2 regions of the Bradyrhizobium sp. UFLA03-84 genome follow, and region 2 is predicted to be linked to the other one. Evidence: riboswitches for the same ligand, from Rfam matches in the RefSeq annotation. Region 2 holds a riboswitch; the other holds the start of a gene.
The links. Region 2 has a riboswitch for ZMP and ZTP ahead of CK489_RS31505 (bifunctional 5,10-methylenetetrahydrofolate dehydrogenase/5,10-methenyltetrahydrofolate cyclohydrolase). Riboswitches for the same ligand answer to the same signal wherever they lie in the genome.

Region 1: it holds a riboswitch for ZMP and ZTP, as region 2 does, so the genes downstream of both, glyA (serine hydroxymethyltransferase) here and CK489_RS31505 (bifunctional 5,10-methylenetetrahydrofolate dehydrogenase/5,10-methenyltetrahydrofolate cyclohydrolase) in region 2, are expected to answer to the same signal.

The regions. Positions count from the first base shown of each region.
Region 1 is NZ_NSJY01000013.1:368,524-383,876, reverse strand. Features, by position in the region: gene CK489_RS15915 (response regulator transcription factor) at 1-22, shown strand, start outside; gene CK489_RS15910 (hypothetical protein) at 340-552, shown strand; gene CK489_RS42280 (hypothetical protein) at 631-981, opposite strand; gene CK489_RS15905 (metallophosphoesterase family protein) at 983-1,939, opposite strand; gene CK489_RS15900 (M20 family metallopeptidase) at 2,231-3,649, shown strand; gene CK489_RS15895 (peptide ABC transporter substrate-binding protein) at 3,983-5,773, shown strand; gene CK489_RS15890 (ABC transporter permease) at 5,995-6,951, shown strand; gene CK489_RS15885 (ABC transporter permease) at 6,917-7,834, shown strand; gene CK489_RS15880 (ABC transporter ATP-binding protein) at 7,831-8,811, shown strand; gene CK489_RS15875 (ABC transporter ATP-binding protein) at 8,808-9,776, shown strand; gene CK489_RS15870 (LysR family transcriptional regulator) at 10,089-11,051, opposite strand; gene bla (class A beta-lactamase) at 11,151-12,050, shown strand; gene CK489_RS15860 (ankyrin repeat domain-containing protein) at 12,186-13,100, shown strand; ZMP/ZTP riboswitch at 13,184-13,269, shown strand; gene glyA (serine hydroxymethyltransferase) at 13,304-14,581, shown strand; gene CK489_RS15850 (c-type cytochrome) at 14,715-15,281, opposite strand.
Region 2 is NZ_NSJY01000016.1:316,335-331,687, reverse strand. Features, by position in the region: gene CK489_RS31585 (Zn-ribbon domain-containing OB-fold protein) at 1-102, shown strand, start outside; gene CK489_RS31580 (MaoC family dehydratase) at 309-1,169, shown strand; gene CK489_RS31575 (SDR family oxidoreductase) at 1,249-2,127, shown strand; gene CK489_RS31570 (dihydrodipicolinate synthase family protein) at 2,193-3,146, shown strand; gene CK489_RS31565 (NUDIX hydrolase) at 3,149-3,946, shown strand; gene CK489_RS31560 (alpha/beta hydrolase) at 4,065-5,009, shown strand; gene CK489_RS31555 (DMT family transporter) at 5,045-5,926, shown strand; gene CK489_RS31545 (PAS domain S-box protein) at 6,177-8,858, shown strand; gene CK489_RS31540 (SMP-30/gluconolactonase/LRE family protein) at 9,087-10,172, shown strand; gene CK489_RS31535 (GrlR family regulatory protein) at 10,274-10,624, opposite strand; gene CK489_RS31530 (hypothetical protein) at 10,949-11,305, shown strand; gene CK489_RS31525 (VOC family protein) at 11,321-11,707, opposite strand; gene CK489_RS31520 (hypothetical protein) at 11,800-12,576, shown strand; gene CK489_RS31515 (hypothetical protein) at 12,795-13,328, shown strand; gene CK489_RS31510 (hypothetical protein) at 13,449-13,856, opposite strand; ZMP/ZTP riboswitch at 14,074-14,153, shown strand; gene CK489_RS31505 (bifunctional 5,10-methylenetetrahydrofolate dehydrogenase/5,10-methenyltetrahydrofolate cyclohydrolase) at 14,168-15,031, shown strand; gene CK489_RS31500 (MaoC/PaaZ C-terminal domain-containing protein) at 15,160-15,353, shown strand, end outside.

The DNA.
Region 1 (15,353 bases), on a different contig from region 2:
ACGCGGCGTGATCAATTTGTGATGGCTGGGCGGAGACCTTCTCCATAACTGGAGAGAATGAAGATCTCTCCAAACGTCGTCCCTGCGAAAGCAGGGACCCATACTCCGCGGGAGTTGACGCGTCGTTCCAGCGATGCGCAGCAATGAACATCGGTGGTTATGGGTCCCTGCTTTCGCAGGGACGACACTGAACGTGTTCCGCGGCGCACACGCGGCCCAAATCAGTAATTGCGAAAATTCCGCCACGCGGACGTCTAGACCAAATGCGTAAGTAATCGACCGGATACAGACGCCCCCTCGATCTCGCTATGCACTCTTCAGCCAACAAGAAGAAACGGCATGAAGAAGCTGATCGATCGTCACCGGGACATTCCATATACGCTCACCAACATCGAACCCGACCTTTGGAGCTGGTCATTCGAAATCAACGGCAAGATCAAGCGCGGCACCACGCGCGCGCGGCTCGACCTGCTGGCGCAGCGCCGGGTCTGCACGCTGATCGATCGCGAATTAAAAGGCGTGGAAAGAGGCAAGCCGAAGAAGCCTGACTAGGCCAGCCGCCTCGCCGCCGACCTGGCCCAAGGTTTGGCGCAAGGCTTGTCCTAAAGGCTTGGTCTCCGGCTCAAAGCATCATGACGCCGCGAGCACGGTCGCAGCGATCTCGAGCCGCGGTCCGGCGTAGCGCCGGTCGTCCGGCCCATGCTGTCCGCAGCCGACGCTCCAGAGCGCGGGCCACGACAACTGCTCGAGCCCCGTCGCCGATATCGCAGCGAACGACGTCCAACTGATGTCACCGCGGCGTCGCCACAGCACGCCGCCGGGTCCCATGTCCGGATAGAAGGCGATGTCGAGGTCGAAATCCCGCTCATCACCGACATCCGGACCGACCCAATAGTGTGGACTGCGCCCATGCTCGCGCCCGAGGATCAGCGTGAGCGTCTGGTTCGGTCCGCGCAGGCCGAGCCAGAGCGGCGCGATCATGTCAGGCACCGGCGTGCAGAGCAGCGTTTGCGGCGCCGCTACTCCGGCGGCGGTGCGGCCTGACAATCTCAGGGCGACGACCGTCGCCGGCGCCGGTGTCCTGGACAATGGCGCAGGGCTGATCCCGTGCGGCAATGGCAACCACGCCGCCTGCTCGAAAGACGGCAGCGGCCATGCGAGCTGCTCGCGGATGGCGCCTTCGGTGTCGAGCACCTGATAGCGGAGACCGCGCTGATCGAGCGCGGCCTGCACGCAATGCAGATACTCGACGCCCTCGGGCATCCGGTGCGCGGTGCCTGCGCCGGCGGTGCAGATCTGCAGCACCCCGCGATGGACCTGGACGTCGAAAGCGAGGATGTGGCTGCAGACATAGGCGGTCACGCCGGCGCGGACCAGGATATCCCAGAAGCGCGCTGTATTCGTGGCCGATCTCGCGCTGATAGCTGCCGCTGAAGCCATTGATGGGGTAGACCGGATGATGACCCAGCACCAGCTTGTATGTTGCGTCCTTGTGCTGTTCGAGGACCGCGCCCAGCCAGTCGGTCTCGACGTGGCCCTCGCCGCCGAGTCCGCTCCACAGCGTGTGCACGAACACCATCAGCAGGTCGTCGCGGCGGACCCAGTAGGACAGGCCTTCATGACCGGGCGGACCGTTGTGCGGCAGCTTCAGCACCTCGCGAAACACCGCCTCGCTCATCTCGTCATAGGTGGTGTGGTTGCCGGTCGTGTGCCACAGCGGCACCGCGCGGCGGTCGAGCCAGCCCATTTCGGTATCAAGCCAGTGCCGCCATTGCGCGCGCAACGCCTCGGCATCGGCGGTGAGGCCGATGATCTCGTCACCGGGGAAGAGAATGAATTCGGGCGCAGGATGCAGCCGGCGGACCACATCGTTGACCGATGCGAAGGTCCGCTCGTGCAGCGCGCCGGCGACCCCCGAGCAGGCGTCGGCATAGATCACGAACTGGTGGCCCGAATTTCTCGGCAACAGAGACGGAATTGCATCATGCATGGTCGGACCACGTCCTCGCGAGCCACATCATAGGGGAAGGCAGACCGATCGCTCAAGGCGGCGATCCGCATGCGAGGTCGCGGGTCGGGGCTCTCGGAGTCGTTCGGTCCGACGACGGGGGTTCCTGCACACCAAGACGTGAGTTTCGGAAATGCTGGTCTGCCGGCAGGCGCTAGGCGGCGGTGCCGCAAGCTGCTAGCGTTTTGCGCTTCAGATTGCCTTAGTTGAGGATCGGAGCAAATGGACAACCGTAGTGATGTTTGGCGCGGCGTCGACGCGATCAAGCCGCGTTTCATCGAATTGAGCGACCGGGTCTGGGCAATGCCCGAGGTCTGCTACACCGAGGCGCGCTCCTCCGCCGAACATCTGGCCGAACTGCGCCACCAGGGTTTCCGCATCACCGAGAACCTCGCCGACATTCCAACCGCCGTGATGGGCGAATGGGGTGAAGGCGGCCCCGTGATCGCCTTCCTCGGCGAATATGACGCCCTGCCCGGCCTCAGCCAGGAAGCCGGCATCGCCGAGCATCGTCCGGTCGAGACCGGCGGCCACGGCCATGGCTGCGGCCACAATCTGCTCGGCTCTTCCGCATTGCTCGCCGCGACCGCGGTGAAGGACTGGCTCGCCGCCAACAAGGTGCCGGGCCGGGTGCGCTATTACGGCTGTCCCGCCGAAGAAGGCGGCGCTGCAAAGGCCTTCATGGTGCGCTGTGGCGCGTTCGAGGACGCCGACATCGCCATCACCTGGCATCCGCACAGCTTCTGGGAGGTGGCGGTGACGCCGTCGCTCGCCAACACCCGGGCCGACTTCATCTTCACCGGGCGCACCTCACATGCGGCGGCCTCGCCGCATCTCGGCCGCAGCGCGCTCGATGCGGTGGAATTGATGAATGTCGGCGTCAACTACATGCGCGAGCACATGCCGAGCGATGCCCGCGTGCATTACGCGCTGCTCGACACCGGCGGCATCGCGCCGAACGTGGTGCAGGCCCATGCCCGGGTGCGCTATTCGATCCGCGCCCGCGACCTGCCCGGCATGAACGAACTGGTCGAGCGCGTGCACAAGATTGCGCAGGGCGCAGCCCTGATGACCGAGACCAAGGTCGAGATGAAGATCATCTCCGCGGTCTCCAACATCCTGCCCAACACCCCGCTGGAACAGACGCTGCACCGGATCATGGAAGATCTCGGCCCGCCGCATTTCGACGATGCCGACAAGGATTTCGCCGGCAAGATCCGCGCGACCCTGACCGACAAGGACATCGCCTCGGTCTATTATGCGATCGGCATGGACCCGACCGACCGGCCGCTGGCCGATTTCCTGGTGCCGATCGACGCCAAGCGCAATCCGCTGATCGGCTCGACCGATGTCGGCGACGTCAGCTGGGTGGTGCCGACGGTGCAGGTCCATGCACCGACGGTTGCAATCGGCACGCCGTTCCACACCTGGCAGGTTGTGGCACAGGGCAAGACGCCGGCCGCGCACAAGGCGATGGTGCAGGCCGCCAAGGCGATGGCCGGCCTCGGCGTCAAGGCGCTGATGGAGCCGGAGCTGATCGCGGCCGCCAAGGCCGATCTCAAGAAGCGGACCACCCGAACGCCCTATGTCAGTCCGCTGCCGGCGGATGTTGCACCGCCGTTGAACATGTCGGTCGCCTGAGCGCCGCATCCTGCGGGCCGGACCTGCGCTTCGATGCGCAGGCCGGCAGCCGCTTCGCGCGAAAATATGGTTGCGTGGCAAAAAAGCATCTCGGAACAAAGGATAACGAACAAATTTTCCGCAGTGCGAGGCACGCATCAGCGCGCTTTGGCGCCGATATGCTGAACTGATGTGCGCCCAGGAGAGGTTCTGCACAAGCGATAGCCAAAAGACCTAGACGCTGAAGGGCGGGAGGCGTTGACCTTCGCGTTCATTCGGTGTGCCATCTGCCGCCAGAACGGCGGCCGGTTCCAAGGCCCGCCGCAAACACACGTGAGCCGGACCGAGGGGACTATGTTCGACAATAATCTGCGAGGCATGATCGACGACGTGAAGGACGGACGGATGGACCGCCGGGCCTTCGTCAAGCGAATGATTGCCGTCGGCCTCACCGCGCCGATGGCCAACCAGATTCTGGCGATCGGCGGCGTCGCGATGGCGCAGAGCCCCAACCCCTACAAGCCGACCAAGCGCGGCGGCGGCGGTCCGCTGAAGCTGTTGTGGTGGCAGGGCCCGACCCTGCTCAATCCGCATTTCGCCACCGGCACCAAGGACCAGGACGGCTCGCGCATCTTCTACGAGCCGCTGGCAAGCTGGGACGTCGACGGTCATCTCAACCCGATCCTCGCCGCCGAGATCCCGTCGATCCAGAATGGCGGACTTTCCGCCGACGCCAAGACGGTGACCTGGAAACTCAAACCGGGCGTCAAATGGCACGACGGCAAGCCGGTGACGGCCGACGATCTGGTGTTCAACTGGGAATATGCCAGCGACCCTGCGACCGCCGCCGTCTCGATTGAGACCTACAGCGGCCTGACCGTCGAAAAGATCGACGACCTCACGGTCCGCATCAATTTCAAGAAGCCGACGCCGTTCTGGGCCAATGCCTTTGTCGGGGCCTATGGCTGCATCATCCCGAAGCATCTGTTCGCGGATTACAAGGGCGGCAAGTCCCGCGAGGCACCCAACAATCTGAAACCCGTCGGCACCGGCCCGTATAAGTTCGTCGAGTTCAAGCCGGGCGATCTGATCCGCGGCGAGATCAACCCCGACTACCATATGGCCCACCGTCCATTCTTCGACACGATCGAGATGAAGGGTGGCGGCGATGCCGTCTCGGCCGCGCGCGCGGTGATCCAGACCGGCGAATATGATTTCGCCTGGAATATCCAGGTCGAAGACGAAGTGCTGCTGCGGCTCGAAAAGGGCGGCAAGGGCAAGGCCCTGTTCGCAGTCGGCGGCGACATCGAGTTCATTGCGATCAACTTCACCGACCCCAACACCGAAGTCGATGGCGAGCGCTCGTCGATCAAGACCAAGCATCCGATCCTGTCCGATCCCCGCGTGCGCCAGGCGTTGGCGCTGCTGGTCGACCGCGACTCCGTCAAGAAGGCGATCTACGGCCGTGCCGGCCGCACCACCGCCAACTATCTCAACGGCCCCGAGGAGTTCGTCTCCAAGAACACCAAGTGGGAGTTCTCGGTCGAGAAGGCGAGCGCGCTGCTCGAGCAGGCGGGCTGGAAGCCGGGCTCCGACGGCATCCGCGAGAAGGACGGCAAGAAGCTCAAGCTGTTGTACCAGACCTCGATCAACGGGCCGCGGCAGAAGACCCAGGCGATCGTCAAGCAGGCCTGCCAAAAGGCCGGCATCGATGTCGAGCTGAAATCGGTGGTGGCTTCGGTGTTTTTCTCCTCGGACGTCGCCAACCCCGACACCTACGCCCACTTCTACGCCGACATCGAGATGTTCCAGATCCCGATGACCCAGCCCGATCCCGCTCTGCACATGCGCCGCTACCACTCGCGCAACATCGCCACCAAGGAGAACAAGTGGCAGGGGCCGAACTTCCCGCGCTGGGCCAACAAGGAATTCGATGCCGCGATCGACGCGGCCGATACCGAAACCGATCCGATCAAGCGGGCCGACCTCTACATCAAGGGCAATGACCTGATGTGGCAGGACAATGTGATGATCCCCGTGATGCATCGGCTCGCGGTGGAGGCCTCCTCCAACACGCTGCGGCCAGCGCTCTCGGGCTGGGCCAACCAAACCGACAATCTGCAAGACTGGTATCGTGAAAGCTGAGCCGTGAGGGGCTCTATCCGCGAGCGCGCCGAATGGTGAGTTCGCGGAGAGCCCCCTCACCCGGACTTCAAGTGGAGCCTGTCATCGGGCAGCGCTTCACGTCGACCCGTTGGCTTGAATTCCGGCCTCTCCCCGCACACGGGGCGAGGTGAGGCCCGGCTTTCGGCGGAAAACGAAATCAATCGTGCTCAAGGTACAAGCGTAAGTCAGATGATCCGTTCATGAGTCAATATATCCTGCGCCGTCTGATGATCGCGATCCCGAGCCTGCTCGGGATTTCGGTTGTCCTGTTCGTCGTGCTGGCGCTCGCGCCGGGCGATCCGTTCAGCGAGCTCGCGACCAATCCGAACGTGCCGCCCGAGGTGCAGGCTGCACTGCGCGCCAAGTTCGGCCTCGATGACCCGATCTATCTGCGTTATCTGCACTGGATCACGGCGATGGCCCACGGCGATTGGGGCTTCTCGTTCGTCAGCAGGGTCGATGTCGACACGCTGATCCTGCAGCGGCTGCCGACCACGCTTTACGTAGTCGGCTCGTCGCAGCTGCTGGCGCTCCTGATCGCGATCCCGGTCGGCGTCTATGCCGCCACCCGGCCCTATTCGCTGTTCGACCAGCTCGCCAACACCTTCGCCTTCATCGGCTTCTCGCTGCCGACCTTCTTCACCGGCATCCTGTTCATCCTGGTATTCTCGGTGAAGCTGGACTGGCTGCCCTTCGTCTACACCAGCGTGCCGGGAAGCGGCATCCCCTGGCTGCTGGAGATGATCCGGCAGGCCATCATGCCGGTGATGGTGCTCGGCCTGTTCCAGGCGGCCTCGATGACTCGCTTCGTGCGCTCGGCAATGCTCGACGTGATCCGGCTCGACTATGTCACCACCGCGCGCGCCAAGGGCCTCGGGCAGGCCAAGGTGATCGTCAAGCATGTGATGCGCAACGCCATGATCCCGGTGGTCACGCTGATCGCACTGCAGATGCCCGCCGTGTTCGGCGGCGCCATCGTCACCGAGCAGATATTCCGGATTCCCGGCATCGGCTCGCTGCTGATTTCCTCCATCCTCGCCAACGATACGCCGGTCGTGATGGCCGTGACCTTCGTCTTCGCGTGTCTCGTGGTGCTGTTCAACCTGATCGCAGATGTCCTCTATGGCTGGCTTGACCCTCGCATCTCCTTCCGCTGAACGGCGCGATTATTCGCCCTGGCGCGAAACCTGGCGGCGCTACCGCCGGCACAGGCCGGCGGTCATCAGCGCCGTGCTGCTGCTGCTGCTGATCGCGGCCGTCGTGATCGGCCCGTTCATCTGGCGCGTCTCGATCAGCGACATCGACGTGGTGGCGGGTCTGCAAGGCCCCTCGCTGGCGCATCCGTTCGGCACCGACGATCTCGGCCAGGACCTGCTCGCCCGCATGATCTATGGCGGCCGCATCTCGCTCGCGGTCGGCCTCGCCGCGATGCTGGTCTCGGTATTCGTCGGCACGCTGATCGGCGCGCTCGCCGGCATGTCGCGCGGCGCGCTCGGCTATGCGCTGATGTGGCTGACCGACCTGTTCCTGTCGCTGCCGCAACTGCCGCTGCTGCTGATGCTGATCTACCTGTTCCGCGACGGGCTGAAGGCGATGTTCGGCCCCGAGGGCGGCATCTTCATCCTGATCGTGCTCGTTATCGGCGGCTTGCGCTGGATGCCGGTGGCGCGGCTGGTGCGCGCCCAGTTCCTCTCGCTCCGCGAGAAGGAATTCGTCGAGGCCGCGCGCGCGCTCGGCGCGAGCCCGGTGCGCCAGGTGGTGCGCCACATCCTGCCCAATGCGCTGGGACCCGTGATCATCGCCGGCACGATCGACGTCGCCGCGGCGATCATCGCCGAATCGACGCTGTCGTTCCTGGGCCTCGGCTTTCCACCTGACACCCCCACCTGGGGCCGCATCCTGTATGACGCCAAGGACTTTCTCGACATCGGTCCGCATTGGGCGCTGTTTCCCGGCGGCGCGATCTTCATCGCGGTGGTCGCCATCAACTTCATCGGCGACGGGCTGCGCGACGCGCTCGACGCCCGCAAGGTGATCTGATGGCGCTGCTCGACATCAAGGGCCTGAAGACCCATTTCAGCACCGACGCCGGCGTGTTGCAGGCAGTCGATGGCGTCGATATCTCGATCAACCGGGGCGAGACGCTGTGCGTGGTCGGCGAATCCGGTTGCGGCAAGACCGTTACCGCGATGTCGATCCTCAAGCTGATCGCGATGCCGCCGGGCAAGATCGTCGAAGGCGAGATCATGTTCGAGGGCCGCGACCTGGTGCCGCTGTCGAGCCGCGAGCTCGACGATATCAGGGCCAAGGAGATCGGCTTCATCTTCCAGGAGCCGATGACCTCGCTCAATCCGGTGCTGACGATCGGCGAGCAGATCGCCGAGAGCCTGCGCCGCCACGAGGCGGTGACCAAGAAGCAGGCGCTCGAGCGCACCATCGAGATGCTGAAGCTGGTGCAGATCCCCAACGCCGCGGGCCGCGTGCATCACTATCCGCACCAGTTCTCCGGCGGCATGCGCCAGCGCGTAATGATCGCGATGGCGCTGGCCTGCCGGCCCAAGCTCGTGATCGCGGACGAGCCGACCACCGCGCTCGACGTCACCATCCAGGCGCAGATCCTCGACCTGCTTCAGGACATGAAGGAACGCTTCGGCATGGCGGTGATGCTGATCACGCACGCGATGGGCGTGGTCGCGGAGACTGCGCAGCGCGTCGTCGTGATGTATGCCGGCAAGGTGGTTGAGGAAGCGCCGGTCGACGAGTTGTTCGGCAATCCGCGCCATCCCTATACCCAGGGCCTGATCCGCTCGATCCCGCGCATCGATCTCGACGCCGAGCACAAGACGCGGCTGGAGGCGATCGGCGGCTCGGTGCCGATCCTGATCAACCCGCCGCCGGGCTGCCGGTTTGCGCCCCGCTGCAAGCACGCCATGAGCATCTGCACCGAACAGGAGCCGCGCCTGCGCGAGATCGCACCCGGCCATCGCATGGCCTGCCACCTCGGAGACGCGTCATGAGCGAGCCGCTGCTGCGCGTCAGCAATTTGAAAAAGCACTTTCCGGTGCTCGGCGGCCTGCTGTCGCGCGAGGTCGGTCAGGTCTATGCGGTCGACGGCGTGTCGTTTGCGGTCAACCGCGGCGAGACGCTGGGACTGGTCGGCGAATCCGGCTGCGGCAAGTCGACCACCGGCCGCTGCGTGCTGCGGCTGATCGAGCCGACCTCGGGCGAGATCGTGTTCGACGGCCAGAGCGTGACGGGCCTCGGCGGCGGCGATCTGCGCGCCATGCGTCGCAACATGCAGCTGGTGTTCCAGGATCCGTTCGCCTCGCTCAACCCGCGCATGACGGTCGGCGCGATCCTCGCCGAGCCCTTCATCATCCATAACCTCGTGGCCTCGGCCAGCGAGCGCGAGGACCGCGTCGCGAGCCTCCTGGTCAAGGTCGGGCTGAAGGCCGAGCACATGCGCCGCTATCCGCATGAATTCTCCGGTGGCCAGCGGCAGCGCATCGCGATCGCCCGCGCGCTTACCTTGGAGCCGAAGCTGATCGTGTGTGACGAGCCGGTCTCGGCGCTCGACGTCTCGATCCAGGCCCAGGTCATCAACCTGCTCGAGGACCTGCAGGCCGAGCTGAACCTGACCTATCTGTTCGTGGCCCACGATCTCTCCGTGGTCGAGCACATCTCGGACCGCGTCGCGGTGATGTATCTCGGCCGCATCGTCGAGCTCGCCAAGGCGAGCGACCTCTACCGCAACCCGCAGCATCCCTACACCAAGGCGCTGCTCTCGGCGGTGCCGGTGGCCGATCCCAAGGCGAAGCGCGACCGCATCCGCCTGAAGGGCGACGTGCCGAGCCCGATGAATCCGCCGAAGGGCTGCCACTTCCACACCCGCTGCCCGATTGCCGAAGAGCGCTGCCGCCAGGCCGCGCCGGAATTGCGCGAAGGCAGCAACGGTCACTTTGTGGCGTGCCATCTGGCATAAGCGCACCTACTCCCCCACCGTCACCCTGAGGTGGCCGCTTCTTCAGCGGCCCTCGAAGGGTCGACGGCCCCGCTGGTGGCCGTGCATCCTTCGAGGCTCGCCAAGCGGCGCAAGTGCGCCGCAGGGCTCGCACCTCCAGCGACAAAGGCGAAGCCTTTGCGCGGGGATGACGGGACCAAAATATCGAAAACAACCCCATGCAAAGGCGCCCGGCGTCCGACCGCGGGCGGCTTGACACGTCGGGCAAATCAGGGATAGATTTCTAATATTCCGAAAACGTCAGCATCGCTCGCCGGGCTTGCGCCACATCCGCTAGCGATGGCGCTTCTTCGATGCGGACTTTACCGGCTTGCGCTTGGCCTTCGCCCTTGGCCGCGGAGCCGATGCGCCGTTCTCGCTCTCATTCACTTCCGCGCGCAGCGTGTCGAGCAGCCAGTCGCGGAAGGCGCGCATGCCGGGCGTCACCTCGCGCGACTTCAGCCAGGTCAGCCAATACGACCCCGCCGGCACCTCGGCCGCGAACGGCCGCTTGAGCCGGCCTGAGGCCAGCTCGTTTTCAAACATCGCGATCGGCACCAGCCCGACGCCGACGCCGCGCGCAGCGGCCTCGGCCATGCCAACCGAACTGTCGAAGATCGGCCCCTGGATTTTCGGACACGGCGCGCCGGCCACCGCAAACCACAGCGGCCATTCCTCGGCGCGGTAGGAGCGCAGCAAGAATTCCTGCGCGAGATCGGACGGCTTGCGCAGCCGGCTCGCCGCGCCGGGACAGCACACCGGCGACAGCGGCGCCGACAACAGGTGGATCGCCTCGGTGCCGTGCCACGAGCCGTCGCCGAAGCGCAGCGCGAGATCGAGCCCGTCGCCCGCGATGTCGACGCGGTTGTTGTTGGTGAGCAGGCGCAGGTCGATATAGGGATGCGCGCGCTTGAAGCGGTCGATCCGTTGCAGCAGCCATCCGGTCGCGAACGTCGTCACGCAGCCGACAGTGACGACCTCGCGCGTGCCCTTGGCCTCGATGCGGTCGATCGCAGCGCCGATCCGGTCGAACGTGTCCGACAGCACCGGCAACAGCGCCAACCCCTCGTCGGTGAGCACCAGCCCGCGCGGCAAGCGGCGGAACAGGCTCGCACCCAAGAGATCCTCGAGCTGCTTGACCTGATGGCTGATCGCGGTCTGCGTCACGCGCAGCTCCATCCCCGCGCGGGTGAAGCTCAAGAGCCGCGCCGAGGCCTCGAAGGCGCGCAGCGCATTCAGCGGGAGGTGCCGGCGCATAGCGTCATGACCAAGTTTTTCTCATGCCTCGTTGTATAAATGATCGTTTGTGCGCCGTCACGCCGTTCGGCAGGTTCGCGCCGCCAACGGAGACGGGACATGCTGACGAGACGGACATTGGGATTGCGCGCACTGGGCCTTGCGGCCTCCTGGACCCTGTTGCGGCAAAGTGCAGCGGCGGCACCGGGCCAGCCGGCGCAACGGCTGCAGGAGGAATTTGCACGCATCGAGCTGGCGACCAGCGGCCGGCTCGGCGTCGCCGCGCTCGACATGGAGACGGGATTGCGCGCGAGCCGGCGCGGTGACGAGCGGTTCCCGATGTGCAGCACCTTCAAGGCGATGCTATCAGCCGCCGTGCTGCACCGGGTCGATCACGGCGAATCCAGCCTTGATCAACGGATGCAGGTCGAGGCCAAGGATATCTTGGCCTACGCGCCCGTCGCCAAGCAACACGTCGGGTCGGGCATGACACTGGCCGAACTCTGCGAGGCCGCGGTCACGCTCAGCGACAATACCGCGGCCAACCTGCTGCTGCGTGAGATCGGCGGGCCTGCCGGCTTGACCAGCTTCTTCCGCACCATTGGCGACAATGTCAGCCGGCTCGACCGCTGGGAGGTGGAGCTGAACGAGGCCGTGCCCGGCGATCCGCGCGACACCACGAGCCCGGTGACGATGCTGAAGAACCTGCAGCGCGTGATGCTCGGCGATGCTCTGCAGGCCGCCTCGCGCCAGAAGCTGGTGGACTGGATGGTCGCCAACAAGACCGGCGACGCGAGGTTGCGCGCCGGCGTGCCGCGGGACTGGCGGGTCGGCGACAAGACCGGCACCGGCGAGCGTGGCACCTATAACGATATCGGGGTGTTCTGGCCGCCCGGCCGCAAGCCGATCGTGGTGACGGTCTACCTGACCGGGGCAAGCGCGCCGATGGAGAAGTGCAACGAGGTGATCGCCAATGTCGCGCGCGCCGTTGCGAATGCAAGCGCCGGGCAGAGCGGTTAGCGCGGCAGAGCAACGCCGCGCGGCACAACATCGCTGCGCGGCTTGGCGTCGCTGCGCGGCTTGGCAGCAACCAAGGATCATGCGACGCTCGCTCCGGATGGCAATGCGCTCCGCAGGCCATCCGGAGGACACGCCTTGTATCGCCGCATCGCCCTTGCCGCACTGTTTCTCGCCGGCCACGTCCATGCCGGCTTTGGTGCGGCCGACCCGGCCCGGTGCCGCGAGCAGACCCGCAAATACGAGACCGACAAGGCGCAGCTCAGCGCGGTTGAGATCTCGCTGGCGCTGTTCGCCGCCGCCGATGCCGATTGCATCAACCTTGCCACCGCGCTGCTCGACGGCGGCGCCTCGGTGGACGCGCGCGACCGGCTTGGCGCACGGCCGCTGAGCCACGCCGCCCGCTCCGGCCATCTCGACATGGTCGACCTGCTGCTGGCGCGCGGCGCGCCGGTCGACGCGCGCAACCTCGCGGGATCGACCGCGCTCTACTTCGCCGCCGAGCGCGGCCATGCCGCGATCGTGCAGCGGCTGATCGATCGCGGCGCCGACGTCAATCTCACCGGGCGCAGCGGCGCCTCGCCGGTCGCGGCCGCGGCCTATGCCGGCCGGGACATGGTGGTGCGCATGCTGCTGGCGCACGGCGCCGACGGCGGCAAGGCCGACGACACCGGCAAGCCGCCGGTCGTGTATGCGGCGGCCGGCGGCCAGCTCGGCATCGTCAAGCAGCTGCTCGCGCGCAATATCGACGTCAATGCGCGCTACGCCAACGACCTCACGCTCCTAATGTGGGCCGCCGGACCGGACGAGACCGTGCCGGAAGCGCAGGCGCTCGAGGTCGTCTCGTATCTCCTGGACGCCGGCGCCAGGGTCGACGAGCGCGATGCGCGCGGACGCACGGCGCTGATGATCGCCGCCGAAGGCAACCATCCTGCAATTGCGAAAGCGCTGCTCGCGCACGGCGCCGACGCCGCGCTGGCCGACAAGGCGGGCAAGCACGCAGCCGATCTCACTATCCTGTCGGCGCTACGCGATGAGCTGACGCCGCGCTGAAGCATGAGGCGATGGACTCGTTGGTTGCGGAAGGTCCGCAGGTCGGCTAGATTCCCCTTTGCGAAGAGTCTCTGTGCTCATTCGTCCTATCGCGCGACTGGCGAGCTAACGTGGAATCGACCACGGGGAAGCGCGAAGGGTTCCGACGCCGATCGCCTGGGCAACCAATCTGCTGGCAAAACAGCGTGTTGAGGAGCCCGATCATGCCTTCGTTTCGCAACGAACTGTCGATCAACGATCAAGAGATCGCCGCTGCCCTTGTGGGGGAAGAGCGCCGTCAACAGGACGGCGTTGAACTGATTCCGTCCGAGAATTACACCTACCCGGAGGTGCTTGAGCTGCTCGGATCGGTCTTCACCAATAAATACTCCGAGGGATATCCTGGACGCAGATATTACGGCGGCCAGCAGTATACGGACGATGTCGAGAACCTCGCACGCCAGCGGGCCTGCTCGCTTTTTCGTGCCGAGCACGCCAACGTTCAGCCGCTTTCCGGATCACCGATGAATCAGGCCGTCTATCTCGGCCTATTGCAGCCCGGCGACACCATTCTCGCCATGGACCTGTCCCACGGCGGTCATCTCACCCACGGCGCGCCGGTGTCCCACATGGGGCGTTTGTTCAACTTCATTCGCTACAAGACGGCACCGTCAAACGGCGCGATAGATTTCGACGAATTGCGCGCGATCGCGCGGGAAGCACGTCCGAAGATGGTGTTGTGCGGCTACAGCTCCTATCCGCGCGACCTGGATTATGCGGCGTTCAAGAATATCGCCGACGAAGTTGGCGCGATCACGATGGCTGACGTGAGCCACTATGGCGGATTGATTGCCGCGAATGTCATGCGCAATCCGCTTGATGCCGGCTTCGACGTCATGACGACGACATCCCACAAGACACTGCGCGGCCCCCGCGGCGGGATCATCCTGTGCCGGAAGGAAAATGCCGGTCGGATCGATGCTTCCGTTTTCCCCGGGTTGCAGGGCGGACCTCACATGAACGTCGTGGCCGGGACTGCCGTGACGCTCAAGAAGGCGGCGACCTCGGATTTCAGGGTTTACGCGCTGCAGGTTCTGCGCAACGCGAAGGTTCTTGCCGGCGCGCTGATGGACCGCGGGATGAAGCTGGTCACGGACGGGACGGACAATCACATGATGGTCGTCGACACGGTAGCATCCGTCGGACTGGACGGGCGAGCAGCCGAGGACGTGCTCGATGCCATCGCCATCACCACAAACAAGCAAATTATTCCAGACGATCCGCGTCCGCCGCTCAGGCCAAGCGGTATCCGCCTTGGGACACCGGCAGCGACCACGCGTGGCATGGGAGATTCCGAAATGCGCCGTATCGGCGAGTTCATTGCGGGGGCTCTGCAGGCGAACGGAGACGACGCGGTCCTCGCGCATCTCAGATCGGAGTGCATCGAGATGTGCCGAGCCTTTCCTGTTCCAGGCGTGGTGTGCAGGTCTCGACCGAACTGATCGGCTCTACGCCGGCAACCGCAACTTCGGCGCGCGGACGTACGTAACGAGGTCGAGCGCTGGCGCCCGACCTCGGCCGCCAAGAGCGGGTATGCGACAGCGCTGCGCTCGCTTGAGGCCAACCTGCCCGCCGCTATAGCCCCGCCAGATAGTCCACCAGCGCGGCGAGGTCGTCGGGCGACGTCGCCAGCATCAGGTCGGACATGCCGGGATTGTTGCCGCGCGCGCGGCTGCGGAAATCGGCGATGGTTTTCGCGAGGTAGTCGCGTCCCATCCCGGCGAGCCGCGGCACCGTGCCGTCGCCCTGGAAGCGATCGAGATGGCAGGCCGGGCAGCCGACCGATGCGCTGGCTGCGACCGCCTTCGCCGCGACATCCTTGGGCGCGCGCGGCTGGCCGAGATCGGGCCATGGCTTCTGCGAGAAATATTCCGCGATCGCCAGCATGTCGTCGCGCTCGAACTGGGTCGCGATCGGCTGCATGATCTCGCTCTTGCGATCGCCGCGCTTGAAGTCGCGAAGCTGGATGTAGAGATAGCCGGCCTGCTGGCCCCATATCGTCGGAATGGTCTTGTCGACCGGCTTGCCGTCGGCGCCGTGGCAACCGGCACAGACCGCGACCTTGTCCTCGATCGTCTCCGCGCTGGCCTGGGCTGCCATCAGCAACAGCGCGGTTGCGCCAATCATCAGTTTACCGAACATGAGTTGATTCCGAACCGTCATGTCTTCCGTCATTGCGAGGAGCTCGCGACAAAATTGCAGAGCAATTTTGCG
Region 2 (15,353 bases):
ATCGTCGATTGCGATCTGGAGACGGTGAAGATCGGCCAGAAGGTCAAGGTGGTGTGGAAGCCGACCGACGGCGCCCCGCTGCCGTTCTTCACGCCGGCCTAAGAAGTACCTTCCCCCCTTGCGGGGGAAGGTGGCAGCCGAAGGCTGCCGGAAGAGGGGTGTCTGTCCACGGGAAAGCTGCATCTGCGGAGGCAACCCCTCTCCCAAACGAGTTTGCGTTTGAAGCCGGCGCGACCCTCTCCCGCAGGGGGAGAGGGCGCAGCAACGAGCACCGCGGCGAAGAAAGAACAGTTCGGGGAGAAACAACAATGCCAATCGTGTACGAACAGCTGATGGCTCTGAAGAATCTGGGCCAGAAATACAGCTACGCCGACCGCGACGTGATGCTCTACGCCTACGGCATCGGGCTCGGTGCCGATCCGATGGACGAAAAGGAGCTGGCCTTCGTCAACGAGGGCGTGCTGACGCCGCGGCCGCTCAAGGTGGTGCCGACGTTTGCGTCGGTCGCGGCCTGGGGCGCCGGTCCCGGTGAGATGAACCTCAACCGCGTGATGGTGGTCGACGGCGAGCGCGACATCACCTTCCACAAGCCGCTCGCCACTGCCGCCCACATCACGGCCGACTCGACCGTGCTCGATGTGTTCGACAAGGGCAAGGACAAGGGCGCGGTGATCCGCCACCAGACCGTGCTCAGGGATGAGAAGGGCGACAAGCTTGCAACGCTCGTCGCCTCGCGCTTCGCCCGCGGCGATGGCGGCTTCGGTGGCCCGTCCGACGGCCAGCCCGAGCCGCACAAGGTTCCGGAGCGTGCGCCGGACAAGGTGGTCGACATCACCACGCGGCCCGATCAGGCGCTGATCTATAGGCTCTGCGGCGACCGCAACCCGCTGCATTCCGATCCGGAGTTCGCCAAGAAGGCCGGCTTCCCGCGGCCGATCCTGCACGGCATGTGCACCTACGGCATCACTTGCCGCGGCGTGCTGCAGACCTATGCCGACTATGACCCTGCAGCCTTCAAGCAGCACGCCGCGCGATTCTCCTCGCCGGTGTTTCCCGGCGAGACCGTGACGATGGAGCTGTGGAAGGACGGCAACGTGGTGTCGTTCGAGGCCAAGGTGAAGTCGCGCGGCGTTACCGTGATCAAGAGCGGCAAGACGGTGCTGGGTTAGCGTCCTGCGACGGCCGTCGGCTCCCTCGCCCCGCGCTTGCGGGGAGAGGTGAAGAAGAAACAACAACGGAGAAACAACCATGGGATTACTCGACGGCAAGGTGGCGCTGATCACGGGCGCGGGCGGCGGACTGGGTGAGGCCTACGCAAAGCTGTTTGCGCGCGAGGGCGCGGCTGTCGTGGTCAACGATCTCGGCGGCCCGCGTGACGGCTCGGGCTCCGACAAGTCGATGGCCGACAAGGTGGTCGACGCGATCAAGGCCGAGGGCGGCCGTGCCGTCGCCAACGGCGCCGACATCTCGACGATGGCCGGCGGCCAGTCGGTGTTCGACGATGCCATCAAGCATTTCGGCCGCGCCGACATTCTGGTCAACAACGCCGGCATCCTGCTCGACGAGACCTTCCACAAGGCCAAGGAAGCCAACTGGGACAGGGTGATGAAGGTGCATCTCAAAGGCACCTTCTGCTGCACCCAGCCGGTGTTCAAATGGATGCGCGACAATGGCGGCGGCGTCATCGTCAACACGTCATCGACCTCGGGCCTGATCGGCAATTTCGGCCAGACCAATTACGGCGCGGCCAAGGGCGGCATCTGGGGCCTGTCCAACGTGCTGGCGATCGAGGGCCGCAAGTACAACATCCGGATCTGGACCCTGGCGCCGGGTGCACTGACCCGCATGACCGCGGACCTGCCCCGCTACAAGGAGAACCCGGGTGCGGCGCTGGGGCCTGACGGCATCGCGCCGGCGGTGCTCTACATGGTCAGCGATTTGTCGGGCGACCAGACCGGCAAGGTGCTCGGCGTCTCGGGCCCGCGCGGCGTCCGCGAGATGCGGATGATGGAAATGGAAGGCTGGAAGCCGCCCTTTACCGGCTGGAAGGCCGAGGACATCGCCACCCACGCCAAGGAGATCTTCTTCTCCGAGGAGCAGATCAAGATGGGCGCGCGGCGGTTCTGACACCATGCTATAGGGGCCGGGGCGGCGCCGGATGGCCCGCCCCGATACCCAATGAGGACCCCACTATGAAACTCACCGCCCAGGCCGCCGGAACCTTTGCGATAGCGCCGACCCCGTTCCACGATGACGGCCGCATCGACGAGGCATCGATCGACCGGCTGACCGATTTCTACACCGAGGTCGGCTGCGACGGCGTCACGGTGCTCGGCATCCTGGGCGAGGCGCCGAAGCTCGATGCCGCCGAGGCGGAGCAGGTCGCGCTGCGGTTCGTCAAGCGCGCCAAGAAGCTGCAGGTGATCGTCGGCGTCTCGGCGCCGGGCTTTGCCACGATGCGCTCGCTGGCGAAGAAGTCGATGGATGCGGGCGCCGCCGGCGTCATGATCGCGCCGCCGCCGCATCTGCGCACCGACGACCAGATAACAGGCTATTTCAAGCAGGCTCAGGAAGCGATCGGCGATGATATTCCCTGGGTGCTGCAGGACTATCCGCTGACGCTCACCGTCGTGTTCACGCCCGCCGTAATCCGTAAGATCGTGATGGATTCGCCATCCTGCGTGATGCTCAAGCATGAGGACTGGCCGGGCTTGGAGAAGATTTCGACCTTGCGCAACTTCCAGAAGGACGGTTCGCTGCGGCCGCTGTCGATCCTGGTCGGCAATGGCGGCCTGTTCCTCGATTTCGAGATGGAGCGCGGCGCCGACGGCGCGATGACGGGTTATGCATTCCCTGAACTGCTGATCGACGTCGTCAACCTGTCGAAGGCCGGCAAGCGCGATGCCGCGCACGATCTGTTCGACGCGCATCTGCCGCTGATCCGCTACGAGCAGCAGCCCGGCGTCGGCCTCACCGTGCGCAAATATGTGCTGCAGAAGCGCGGCATCATCTCCTCCAGCGCCCAGCGCAAGCCCGGCGCCGTCATCACGTCGCAGGCGCGGGCGGAAGTCGACTATCTGCTCTCCCGCGTGGCGCGCGTTGACCGTCGCGCCAATCTGCAACCGCAATCCAGTGCAGCAGGCTAATAATGACCGAGATCGTTGCCCCGCGCCTTGCCTCGACAGTGCTGCTGCTCCGTGACGGCGGCAGCAGCGAAATCGAGGTCTTCATGATGGTCCGCCATCACCAGATCGAGTTCAACTCGGGCGCGCTGGTGTTTCCGGGCGGCAGCGTCGACAAGAACGACAAGGAGATCGCCGCCGATCCCGCGCTCTATTCGGGCAGGGAGGGGCTCGACGGCGACGCGCTGGGTTTCCGCATCGCGGCGATCCGCGAGACGTTCGAAGAGAGTGGCATCCTGCTGGCGCGGCCGCAGGGCTCGAAGGATCTGGTCGACGCCAAGCGCGCGAACGAGATCGCGGACGCGCATCGCGCGGCGCTGAACGAAGGCAAGATCAGCTTCCTCCAGGTGCTGTCAGACAACGGCATGGTGCTCGCACTCGACGAGCTCGTGCCCTACGCGCACTGGATCACGCCGGAGGGCATGCCGAAGCGCTTCGACACCTGGTTCTTCCTGGCCGCGGCGCCGCCCGAGCAGCTCGGCGCGCATGACGGCAAGGAATCGACCGACTCGATCTGGGTATCGACGCGCGAGGCACTCGAGGGCGGCGAGACCGGCCGCTTCAAGCTGCCGTTCCCGACCACCCGCAATTTGATCCGGCTCGGCAAGCAGCCGAATGTCGGCGACGCGCTTAGCGACGCCAGAAAAATGTCGATCGTGACCGTGACCCCCGTCATGACCAAGACCGCCACCGGCCGCCAGCTCCGTATCCCCAAGGAAGCGGGCTACGACGGCGAGGTATTCGACGTCGGCGCGATGGGCTGATGCCGCTCGCGTCAGCGCCGCAAAACTTCGGCGAGTATCGAAGTATCACCACCGGAAGCTCGCTATAACCACGTCGGTCACCGCGCCGGGCCAATTGCCCGGCGCAAAAGGAGCCGACGTGCAAGCAACTTTCGAAGCGTCAATATCCTACGAAATCCATCTGACGTTGTCCGGCAGTGACGACAGCTTGCTGCTGCGGCACTGGCCGGGCGAGGGCGATCCCGTGCTCTACGTTCACGGCGCGACGTTTCCCTCGTCGCTGTCGGTCGGCTATCGCTTCGGCGGGCGGTCCTGGGCGGACGATCTCAGGGCCGCTGGTCTCGACGTCTGGGCGTTCGATTTCATCGGCTTCGGCGGCTCGAGCAGGCCGCGGCAGATGTCCTTGTCCGCAAGCGGGATCGCGCCGCTCGGCCGTGCGCCGGAAGCCGCCGCTCAGGTCGGTGCGGTCGTCGATCACATCCGCCGCGCACGCGCCGGCGCGCCGGTCCACATCGTCGCGCATTCATGGGGCACGATCGCTACCGGCCTGTTTGCCGGCCATCGTCCGGACGCGGTCGGCCGCCTCGTGCTGTTCGGGCCGATCGTGCAGCGGGAGCTGCAAGGGCTGCCGCCGCCTGACAGCATCGGCGCATGGCGCGAGGTCACGATCGCGGATCAACTGATGCGATTTGTCGAGGATGTCCCGCCGTCGCATCCGCCGGTTCTGATCGAGCCAGACCTCGCCGCGTGGGGGCCGGCCTATCTCGCCACCGACGCCGGCGCGGCCGGACGCAACCCGCCGGCGGTCCGGATTCCAAACGGACCGCAGGCCGACATCATCGCCGCGCTGTCGGGCAAGCTCCCCTACGACCCGCGCCGCGTCCTCGCCCCGACGCTGATCGTGCGGGGCGAATGGGACAATCTCTGTCAGGATGCCGACGCCGCCTGGCTGACACATGCGTTGGGTGCCACGGAGAAGGCCGACGTGGTCGTGCCGAGGGCAACGCATCTGATGCACCTTGAGCACGGGCGGGAAGGCCTGTTTGCTGCGACCGCCGGTTGGCTTGCAAGGAGCGCGTCGTGAGCGGCCCCGCGACCGGCGATGCGCGCCAGCCCAATATGAGCATCGAGCTGGCTCTGCTGCTGGCGCTCGCCACCCTCTGGGGCGGCTCCTACACATTCATCAAGCTCGGCGTCGCAACCATCCCGCCGATCACGCTGATCGCGGCGCGCACCGCGATCGCGGGCCTGCTGCTCGTCGTCATCATGCGGATGCGCGGGGTGACGATGCCGACCGACGGGGCGACCTGGCGGCGCTTCGTCTTCCAGGCCTGCCTCAACAGCGTGATCCCGTGGACACTGATCGCCTGGGGCGAGCGCTTCGTCGATGCCGGGCTCGCCACCATCCTCAATTCGGCTTCGCCGATCTTCACCTTCCTGTTCACCGCCGCGATTACCCGCCACGAGGCGGCGAGCCCGCGCAAGCTGGTCGGGGTGATATCAGGGATGGCCGGCATCTGCCTGATCGTCGGCGTCGATGCCTTCCGCGATCTCGGGCAGGGCATCGTGTCCGAGGTCGCGATCGTCGCTGCCACCATCTGCTACGCCTGTGCCGCGATCTTCAGCCGCGGCTTCAAGGGGCTCGATCCGATGGCGCCGGCGGCGGGCTCGCTGCTCGCGGGCGCCGCGATCCTGATCCCGCTCAGCCTCGCCGTCGAACGGCCCTGGACGCTGACGCCGTCGACCAGCTCGCTCGCCGCCTTGCTGGCGCTTGCAGTGTTCTCGACCGCGATCGCCTTCGTGATCTACTTCCGCCTGATCCAGACCCTCGGTTCGGTCGGCACCACCGCGCAGGCCTATCTGCGGGTGCCGATCGGGGTTGCGCTCAGCGTCGCATTCCTTGGCGAGCGGTTGAGCCCGACGGCGTGGCTCGGGCTCGCCTGCGTGGTGATCGGCGTTGCCGCGATGACGATCCCGGCACGAAAGACCGCGACGGCGTGAGGTCATCGCCGCGATGACGGCTCCGGATCGCCACGGGTCGGGCGATCTGGCCAGGGTCAGGGTGATGGAGGAGGCCGGTGTCCCGGCGGACCGGGCGCCGGGCTACCTGTATGGGCTGCCTGTGCCGGAATCGGTCAGGGGCGCGGCTGCCGGGGTGATGCCGGTCACACCGGCCGGACCCTTCAGCATGTTTCCCCAAGGCCCGTAATTTCCCGTATATTGGGGTGCATTGGACCCCGGCCTTGATGACATGACCGCTGAATTGCCGCCGAATTCGCAAGCGCCGCGTGCGTTCTCCCTCTCGATTGGCCAACTCACGTTCGGCAGCTTCCTGCTGGTTCTGGCTGTGATCATCATCACGTCGACGGCCAGCGTGATCGCGATTCGGCACATCGACGCGACCTTTGCCGAGCTGCAGCGGCTGCAAAGCGTCGGCGATATCGCCGAGGATATCGACCGTCGCACCAATGAACTGCGGCTGGCGGCGAGGGACTTCGTCACCGAGCCCGGCAACCAGTCGGCCCAGGTGGCGCAGGCTGCCCAGTCACTGAGCGAGATCCTGAAAAAGACCCGGATCGAGCTGGCGCCCGAGCAGCAGGACATGATCGACGGCGTCACCCAGCGGCTGGCGACCTATCGCAGCGGGATCGAGCGCATCTCGGCGCTGCTCAGCCGGCGCGCCGAGATCGTCGCCGGACTGCCGCCGCTGCGCGACGCGTTCGACAAAGCGGTCGCCGAGAGCAACGACGCCACGCTTGCGAACACGCTGTCACAGATCCAGAGCCGAATCGCCACCGCGCTCTTGGCGCACAACACGTCGGCCGCCGAGCAGGCCGCGCAAAGCATGCAGGCGATGACGATCGCCGATCCGAGCCTGCGCAGCGCGGTCGACAATTATGCCGAGGCGATCAGCGCGATCTCGGTGCGCGAGGGCCAGATCGCCGACATCGACCGGGAGGTGCTCGGCGCCGAGGGCCGCCTGATTCAGAAGGTCACCGAACTGTTGCGCGAGCTCAGCTCCCGCCGCGGCCACGTGCTGTCGCGCGATTTTGCGCGGACGTTGGCTGAGGCGAAATGGCAGAGCATCGTGCTCGGCACCGCGGGCGTGCTGATCGGCCTGTTCGCGTCGGTGCTGGTGGTGCGCCGCACCGTCCGTCCGCTGGCCAGGATCGCGGGATCGATCCGCAAGGTCGCGGGCGGCGAGAAGAGCGCGTTCATCCCCGGCGCCGACCTCGACAACGAGATCGGCGACATCGCGCGCGCCGCCGAGGTGTTCCGCCAGACCCTGGTCGACGCGGACAGCGCGCGCGAGGCCGCGCTGCGCGCGCTCGCCGAGCAGCGGCTGGCCGAGGAGAGCTACCACAAGCTGTTCGAGGCATCCGTCGACGGCATCTACGTCACGACGCCGGGCGGCACGCTGCTCAACGCCAATCCGGCGCTGGCGCGCATGATGGGCTATGCCACGCCGCAGGATCTGATCAATGGCATCGGCGACATCGCCTCCACCGTCTATGTCGATCCGGCGGCGCGGGAGCAGTACCAGCAGTTGATGCTGCGCGACGGCACAGTGCGTGACTACGAGTACCAGGTGCGCTCGCGGGACGGCACCGTACTGTGGCTGTCGGATTCCGCGACCGTTGTGCGCAACGACGAAGGTGAGGTGGTCCGCTACGAGGGCACGGTGCGCGATATCACCGACCAGAAGCGCGCCGAAGATGCCGTTGCCGAAGGCCGTCGCATGTTGCAGATGGTGATCGACACGGTGCCCGCCGTCATCAACGTCAAGGAGCGCAATCTGCGCTATGTGCTGATGAACCGCTACATGGCGGGCATCTTCGGCGTCGAGCCGCAGGACGCGATCGGCCGGACCACCGCCGAGCTGATGCAGCGCTATGGCGCCGCCAAGACCGACGAGAACGACAAGCGCGTGCTGTCGGTGCGGCGCGAGCTCGGCTTCTATGAGGAAGAGTACAAGGACGCAGCCGGCAACATGCGGCAATGGCTGGTCAACAAGCTGCCGATCCTCGATGCGCAGGGCGACATCGAGAACATCGTGACAGTGGCGCTCGACATCGGCGATCGCAAACGGTCGGAGCAGGAGATGCGCAAGGCGAGGGATTCCGCCGAGGCCGCGCTGCGCAATCTGCGGGAAACCCAGAACTCGCTGATCGAGGCAGAGAAGCTCGCCGCACTCGGCCGCCTGGTGGCCGGCGTCGCCCACGAGGTCAACAATCCCGTCGGCATCAGCCTCACCGTCGCTTCCGCGCTGGAGCGCAAGACCGCGAATTTCGGCGCCCAGGTCGAGCGCGGCGATCTGCGCCGCTCCAGCCTGAACGATTTCCTGAACACGGCGCGGGACGCCTCCTCGCAGCTCGTCGCCAATCTGAACCGCGCCGCGGAGCTGATCCAGTCGTTCAAGCAGGTCGCCGCCGACCGCAACTATTCCGACCAGCGCACCTTCGATCTCGGCGATCTCACCGAGCAGGTGGTGATGAGCCTGCGGCCCGGCCTGCGCAAGCACAATCTGATGCTCAACGTCGATTGCGAGCCGAACCTCATCATGAATTCCTATCCGGGACCGTACGGCCAGGTGCTGACCAATTTGTTCCTCAATGCGGTCGCGCATGCGTTCCCGGACGGCAAGGCCGGCGAGGTCGAGATCCAGGTCCACGCCTCCGGCAACGACTATGTCGAGGTGATCTTCGCCGACAATGGCTGCGGCATGAGCCTCGACGTTCGCCGCCGCGCCTTCGATCCGTTCTTCACGACGCGGCGCGACCAGGGCGGCACCGGGCTCGGGCTGCACATCGTCTACAGCATCGTCACCACGCGCCTCGGCGGCCGGCTCTCGCTGGATTCCGCACCGGGCAACGGCACGCGCATCCAGATGATCCTGCCGCGCGTCGCGCCGCTGGAGCAGGCCGCGGAGTAGTGAAGTCACGCTGCCCAACCCGTCATCCTTCGAGGCTCGCCGGAGAGGCTCGCGCCTCAGGATGACGGGTTGGGCAGTGGATGCGGGACCGTGGAGGCGCGCGCGACAATCCATATTCGATTGGCATCGATCAATGCCCGAACGGCATTGGACCGTGTGCGACAACGCACCTACGGCTCGCTCAGCCGACCCTGGGATCAACGGGCGGTCTGAGCAGGGGAGGAAGACATGATTTCACGGCGCAATCTGGTAGCCGGCATTGGCGCAGGCGTGGCGAGTGCTGCGGCCGGCCGTGCCATGGCGCAGTCGTTCCCGTTCAAGCCCAATCAGCGCTATCCGGATCCGGCCGTTGAAATCCTCGACCCGAGCTTTGCCAAGTATCGGCTCTACAGCTCTACGCTGGAGCAGGTCGCGACCGGCCTGCGCTGGGCGGAAGGGCCCGCCTATTTCCCCGATGGCGGCTATCTCCTGTTCAGCGACATCCCCAACAACCGCATCATGAAGTACAGCGAGAAGGACGGCAGTCTCACCGTCTTCCGCAGCCCCGCCAATTTCGCCAACGGCAACACCCGCGACCGCCAGGGCCGGCTCGTGACCTGCGAGCACTCGGTGACGCGGCGGATCACGCGGACCGAGGAGAACGGCAAGATCACAGTGCTGGCCGACAGTTTCGAGGGCAAGCGCCTCAATGCGCCGAACGACATCGTGGTGAAGTCCGACGACACGATCTGGTTCACCGATCCGGTGTTCGGCATCGCCGGCGAGTGGGAGGGCTTCAAGGCCAAGCGCGAGCAGGACAACACCAACGTGTTCCGGATCGGCACCAACGGCAAGCTGACGGCCGTCATCACCGATCTGGTCAATCCGAACGGGCTCGCGTTCTCGCCGGACGAGAAGAAGCTCTACGTGGTCGAGTGGAAGGGCACGCCGAACCGCAGCATCTGGAGTTACGACGTCAACGCCGACGGCACTGTCGGCAACAAGAGCAAGCTGATCGACGCCGCCGACCAGGGATCGCTCGACGGCTTCCGCGTCGATCGCGACGGCAATCTGTGGTGCGGCTGGGGCAGCAACGGCGCCCTGCAGTCGGAGCCGACGGATGTCAACGGCCGCAAGGTCTATCAGCTCAAGGGCAGGCCCGAGGATCTCGACGGCGTGATGGTGTTCAGCCCGCAGGGCAAGCCGCTCGGCTTCATCCGCCTGCCGGAGCGCTGCGAGAACCTGACTTTCGGCGGGCCGAAGAACAACCGCCTGTACATGGCGTCATGCCATTCGATCTACGCGCTCTACGTCGACGCGCACGGCGCGACGTGAGGGATAGGGAAAGCAGCTACAGTCGCGCACGATCCCCGTCATCCCCGCGCAAAGGCTTTGCCTTTGTCGCTGGGATGACAGGTCAGAAAACTCCCAAACCGCTAATTGATATCCGCGAGCTTGTGCAGGGTGGCGCTGAAGATCAGGCTCGCCTTGCCGACCAGCGCGGTTCCGCTCATGGTGCCGCGGGTGTCGGTGAAGGTGCCGGAGACGCCGATACCGACCGGCGCGGGCCCGCCGAACAGCGGGTTGTCGGTGTCGCGTGGCGTGGTGTGGCGTTGCACCAGGACCTCGCCCTTGAACGCGTCACCCTTCACCGTGTAGCTGCCGGTGTAATAGAGATAGGCATCGCCGCCGAGAATTTGCCCGTCGCGGAAGAGAATCACTCCGCTGCCCTTGCCGACGCGTCCGTCAAGCAGGGTGACGTGGATTGAATACAGCCCGTTCTTCATAACGTCCCATGGTCCGGCTGCCGCGCCCGCAGCAATCCGGATTGGTTTTTTATGCCAAAGCGAGCAACCTCGTGCAATGCGGCAGGTTGATTCCGGGGGGTGTCCGGAGTGACCGTGAACCCTCGGTTCCTGCCAGTCGGTGTGACGGCGCGATGACAGCGGACCGTGCGCGCGAATCGAACTGGCCCGCGAAATGCATAGCTCTGGTTGCACTGGCCGGTGAGTGCTGGAGCAACATACATGACAGACAGGTTGGAAGCTGGCGGCCGCTTGGCAGGCCGGAATGACGATCCCGGAACCTTGGTTGGCCGTCGCCGCGGCCGGATGAAAGTGTTTCTGCCGCTTGGTCTGGTCGCGCTTGTATCGGTCACCGCTGCGCAGCTTGCGCTGGCGCGCGATCCAGACGGCCGCTACGCCAATTCGCCGCTGAAGGAATGGTTCGACGGTCTGCGCAGCGGCAAGGGGCCGTGCTGCTCGGATGCCGACGGCAGTGCGGTCAGCGATGTCGATTGGGAATCGAAAGACGGGCACTATCGCGTGCGCCTCGACGGGACGTGGATCGACGTGCCCGACGAGGCGGTGGTCACCGAACCCAACCGGGCCGGCCGCGCGATGGTCTGGCCGATCAAGAGCTACATGGGCGTGACGATCCGCTGCTTCATGCCTGGCAGCATGACGTAGCGCGGCAGTCGTCGCTCACGCGTACTTCTTGTCGCGCTCGAGCAGCTCGATCGAGATGCCCTGCGGGCCGCGGATGAAGCAGATCCGCACGCCCGGGCGGATCGTGGTCGGCTCCTTGGTGAACTCGACCCCCTTGGCTCTGATCTCGGCTGCTGCCGCGTCGATGTCCTTCACGGTCAGCCCGAAATGATCGAGCCCCTGATAGGGCGTCACCGGCGGAGCGTGGACGCCGTCGCCTTGTGTCACTTCCGCGATGAAGACCTTGGCGCCGCCGAGCTGGACGTCGATGCGGCCGGGACCGCGGATGATCTCGCCGCCGAGAATGTCGCGCAGCCAGGTCGCGGTGGCCTCGGGATCGGGACTGCGCAGATGGACGTGGTCCCAGGTGACGACGACGGGCATTGCGATCTCCTTGTTGTTCTCGCGCGCCGCGGTGCGCGGCACCCGCGTTCGGGCGGCGCAATCTAGCGATCGGCCGGCTTCGATGCCATCCCGTGCTGCGCGTCGCAAGATTGTCGTCCCGGAATGAAACCATTTCGGCCGACTGCGATTGTTCTTGCGTGGCCGCTCGACCTGCGGCCGTCCTGCATGCCGTATGCGGCGATGGGGCGGCACGGTCGGGCGTCGAGGGTGAGGGCACGACGATGCGGATCGGCTTGGCGTCGTTTCGAAAGGTTGCCGCCGGACGTCTCGGAGACGGCGGCTTCTACGCCAGCCTGCTGCTGTCGTTGATCGCAATCGCCGGGATCGCCGCCTGGTTCATGCTCCCCGAGCCGAGCGACGCCGGAGATCAGGATACCTGGCCGGTCCCATCGGCCGCCATCCGCACCGCGCAGGATGTGCCGACCGGGGCGCAGCCCGCCCAGGCCGCAAGGGAAGCGCTTGCCGCACCGGCCGATGAGCCGGCCACGGTCGGCGTCGCCACCGCCCAGCAGCCGGCCGAGGAGGCCAGACAGGCCGGCTCGGGCGCCGAACGATCGCCGCTGGACCGGGTGCGGATCGCCTCGCAATCGTGGCGCCGCGGCGGGCTGGGATCCAAGGTGCTGGTCACCCTGACGCTGCGCAACGCCAATGATTTTGCGGTCAAGGACATCGAGATCGCCTGCGCCTTCATCCGCCGCGACGGCAGCCCGATGACCGAGCGCAAGCGCCTGATTCCGGACACCATCGCCATGAAGAGCCGCAAGACCTATTCGCAGATGCTCATCGGCTTCGTAAACGTTAACGCAAACAAGGCGAAATGCTCTGTCGTGACCGCCAGCCGCGCCTGAAACCTGCATCTCGAAAAAGTGAGCGGGAATTGACTTGCCGGGTGAACCGTAACGGCCAGGCAGGAACTAACTAATAAGCCGACCGTTAGAGAACGACCCGGAAGCGCGGGATGGCGTCTGTCCGGGTGATCGTGCGCAGACGATGAATTCGCCCGCGCGATGACTGTTGTCGTCGCGCAGAGATGAACCGCGCCGGTGGCGCGGGGGGAGCTACCAAGATGCCTGTGGCGCGTTATTTCCTGTTCGTTGGTGGCGTGCTGCTCGCGCTGCTCTTCGTCGTCAACGCTATCGTGCCGCAGGAGGCGGTGGTTCCTGGCCAAAGCCAGACCATCTCATCGCCGGGCGTCGACAAGACCATGGTCCGGATCAGGTCGACCCAGAAACTGCCGGAGCGGGTGGTCTATGATACCAACCTGCCGACCATCGTTCCGGCGCAGGTCAACGCGGTTGCCGCGGCGACCCCGGCGGCCGCCAGCGATGCCTCGGCGCAGGCCCGCGTTCGTGACACCTTCGCCCAGTTCATTCCGCCGGAGAAGGCTGACGCGCGCAAGGGCGCGATCGTGGCCGACGCCAAGCCGGCCGACCAGCCGCTGCAGGCCCAGCCGCAGGCACCGAAAAAGCACAAGGTTGCGCGTTACCATGCGCATCCCCAGCAGCCGATGCGGCTGGCCCAGCCCGGCATGTATCAGCCCTACCGGGTCGCACAGCAGCAGCCGCGCATGGGCTTCTTCGGCGGTTTCGGCACCTGGTAGGCAGGGTCGCGCCGTAGCCGGCAACCGATACGCCGCCGCAGATGCTTGCGGCGGCATTTTCATGTCCGCGAGATCGGGCGGCAACCGGACGCAGACGGCCGTCCGGGCCGTTCACGCCGGTTAGCGCGGCAGGCGCGGAATCTTGTCGGCGAAGCCGTTGTAGCAGGTCAGCCGTTCGTCCTCTTCCTTCACGAACCGGCATTCGTTGACGCCCTTGGCGGGGGCGGCCTTCGGCTTGGGCTGCGGCTTGAAGATCTCGTCGTAGCACATCAGCCGCTCCTTGGTGGCGTCGTCGATGTCCTGACAGGCCTGGAGCTTCTGCGCGACCGATTGCGGCTTGCCGGGCGCTGCGGCCTTTTCGCCCTTCTTGGCCGCCGACTTCTTGCCGACCTGGACCAGCGGCTTGTCGCCGACCATCGGCTGCGAGGTCGCCGCCGGCTTGTCGGCGGGGGCCGGGGCCGGAGTGGTGCCTTGGGCAAGCGCGGCAGCCGGGCAGAGGAGCGCCAGCGCGAGGATGATATGTCTCATGTTGAAAATGTCCGAAATGGCGTGATGACCGGAAGGATGGCGCCGGGGATCGGAAAAGCCCGGCAAGTGCCGAGGCTTATCGCAAGTTCTGCCCGAATCCTACCCCCAGAGATGACCCGCCCGGCACCGATCCACCGGCAAAAGAAGGTCAGTTCGTCGCCGGTCCGACTGCAAACGAAGCGTGATTTGCCTTTGCCAGGCCGGGCGGCTATCACGGCGCCATCTGCGCGACTGGCGCTTGGATGGACCACCATCGGGGAGCGCAGAGACTGAACGCCGCGCGCCTGGGCACCGCTTCGAACGGAGGTGCCATGACGGCGAACATTCTTGATGGGCATGCACATGCCCAAATTGTCATCGACAAGGTTGCGAGTGAACTCCACCGGCTGCCTCGCGCGCCGGGACTTGCGGTCGTGCTGGTTGGCTGTGACCCGGCGAGCCAGATCTATGTGCAGAGCAAGGTCAGGATGGCCGAGCGGCTCGGCCTGCGCGGCGAGGTCGAACGCCTGCCGGACGATGCCGGTGAGGCCGACCTGCTTGCCAGGATCGCGGCGCTCAATGCCCGCAACGATGTCGACGGCATCCTGATCCAGTTGCCGTTGCCGGCGCATATCGACGCCCTGCGGGTGATGGCCGCGGTCGATCCAGCCAAGGATGTCGACGGCCTGCATGCCCTCAACGCCGGCCGGCTGTTTCACGGCGACGATGCGCTGGTGCCGTGCACGCCGCTCGGTTGTCTCAGGCTGATCAAGTCGATCCGGCCGGATCTCACCGGTGCGCATGCCGTGGTGATCGGCAGCTCCAACATCGTCGGCAAGCCGATGGCCGCGCTGCTGCTGCAGGAGCACGCGACGGTGACGCAGACCCACATCCACACCCGCGGCATCAGCAGCATCTGCCGGCAGGCCGACATCCTGGTCAGCGCGGTGGGCAAGGCTGGCCTCGTGCGCGGCGACTGGATCAAGCCGCAGGCGATCGTGATCGACGTCGGCACCACGCGCGTCGCGAAGCCGGACGGCGGCTACGCGGTATGCGGCGACGTCTCGTTCGACGAGGCGGTGCAGGTCGCGGGCGCGATCACGCCGGTGCCGCGCGGCGTCGGGCCGATGACGATCGCCTGCCTGATGGAGAACACCGTGAAAGCCGCCAAGGCGAGGACGGCCCGGCTGCAATAGCGCAGAACGCTGAGGGCTAGGCGCGAGCGGCGGAGGTCGCTCGCGCCCGTGCGCGAAGATCATGACCTCGGAGGTAATGGAAAGCCCGCAGCGTTCGGCTATCGTCATGCGACAGACGGAGGCGCGCGATGCTCTATGCAGAAGATCTCACCGAGGGCCAGACATTCAAGCTCGGGACCTACACAATCGGCGAGGCGGAGATTCTGGAGTTCGCCGGGAAGTATGATCCGGTGCCGATCCATACCGATCCCGTGGCCGCTGCGGTGGGCCCGTTCGGCGGCCTGATCGCAAGCGGTTTCAACACCATCGCGATCTATCAGCG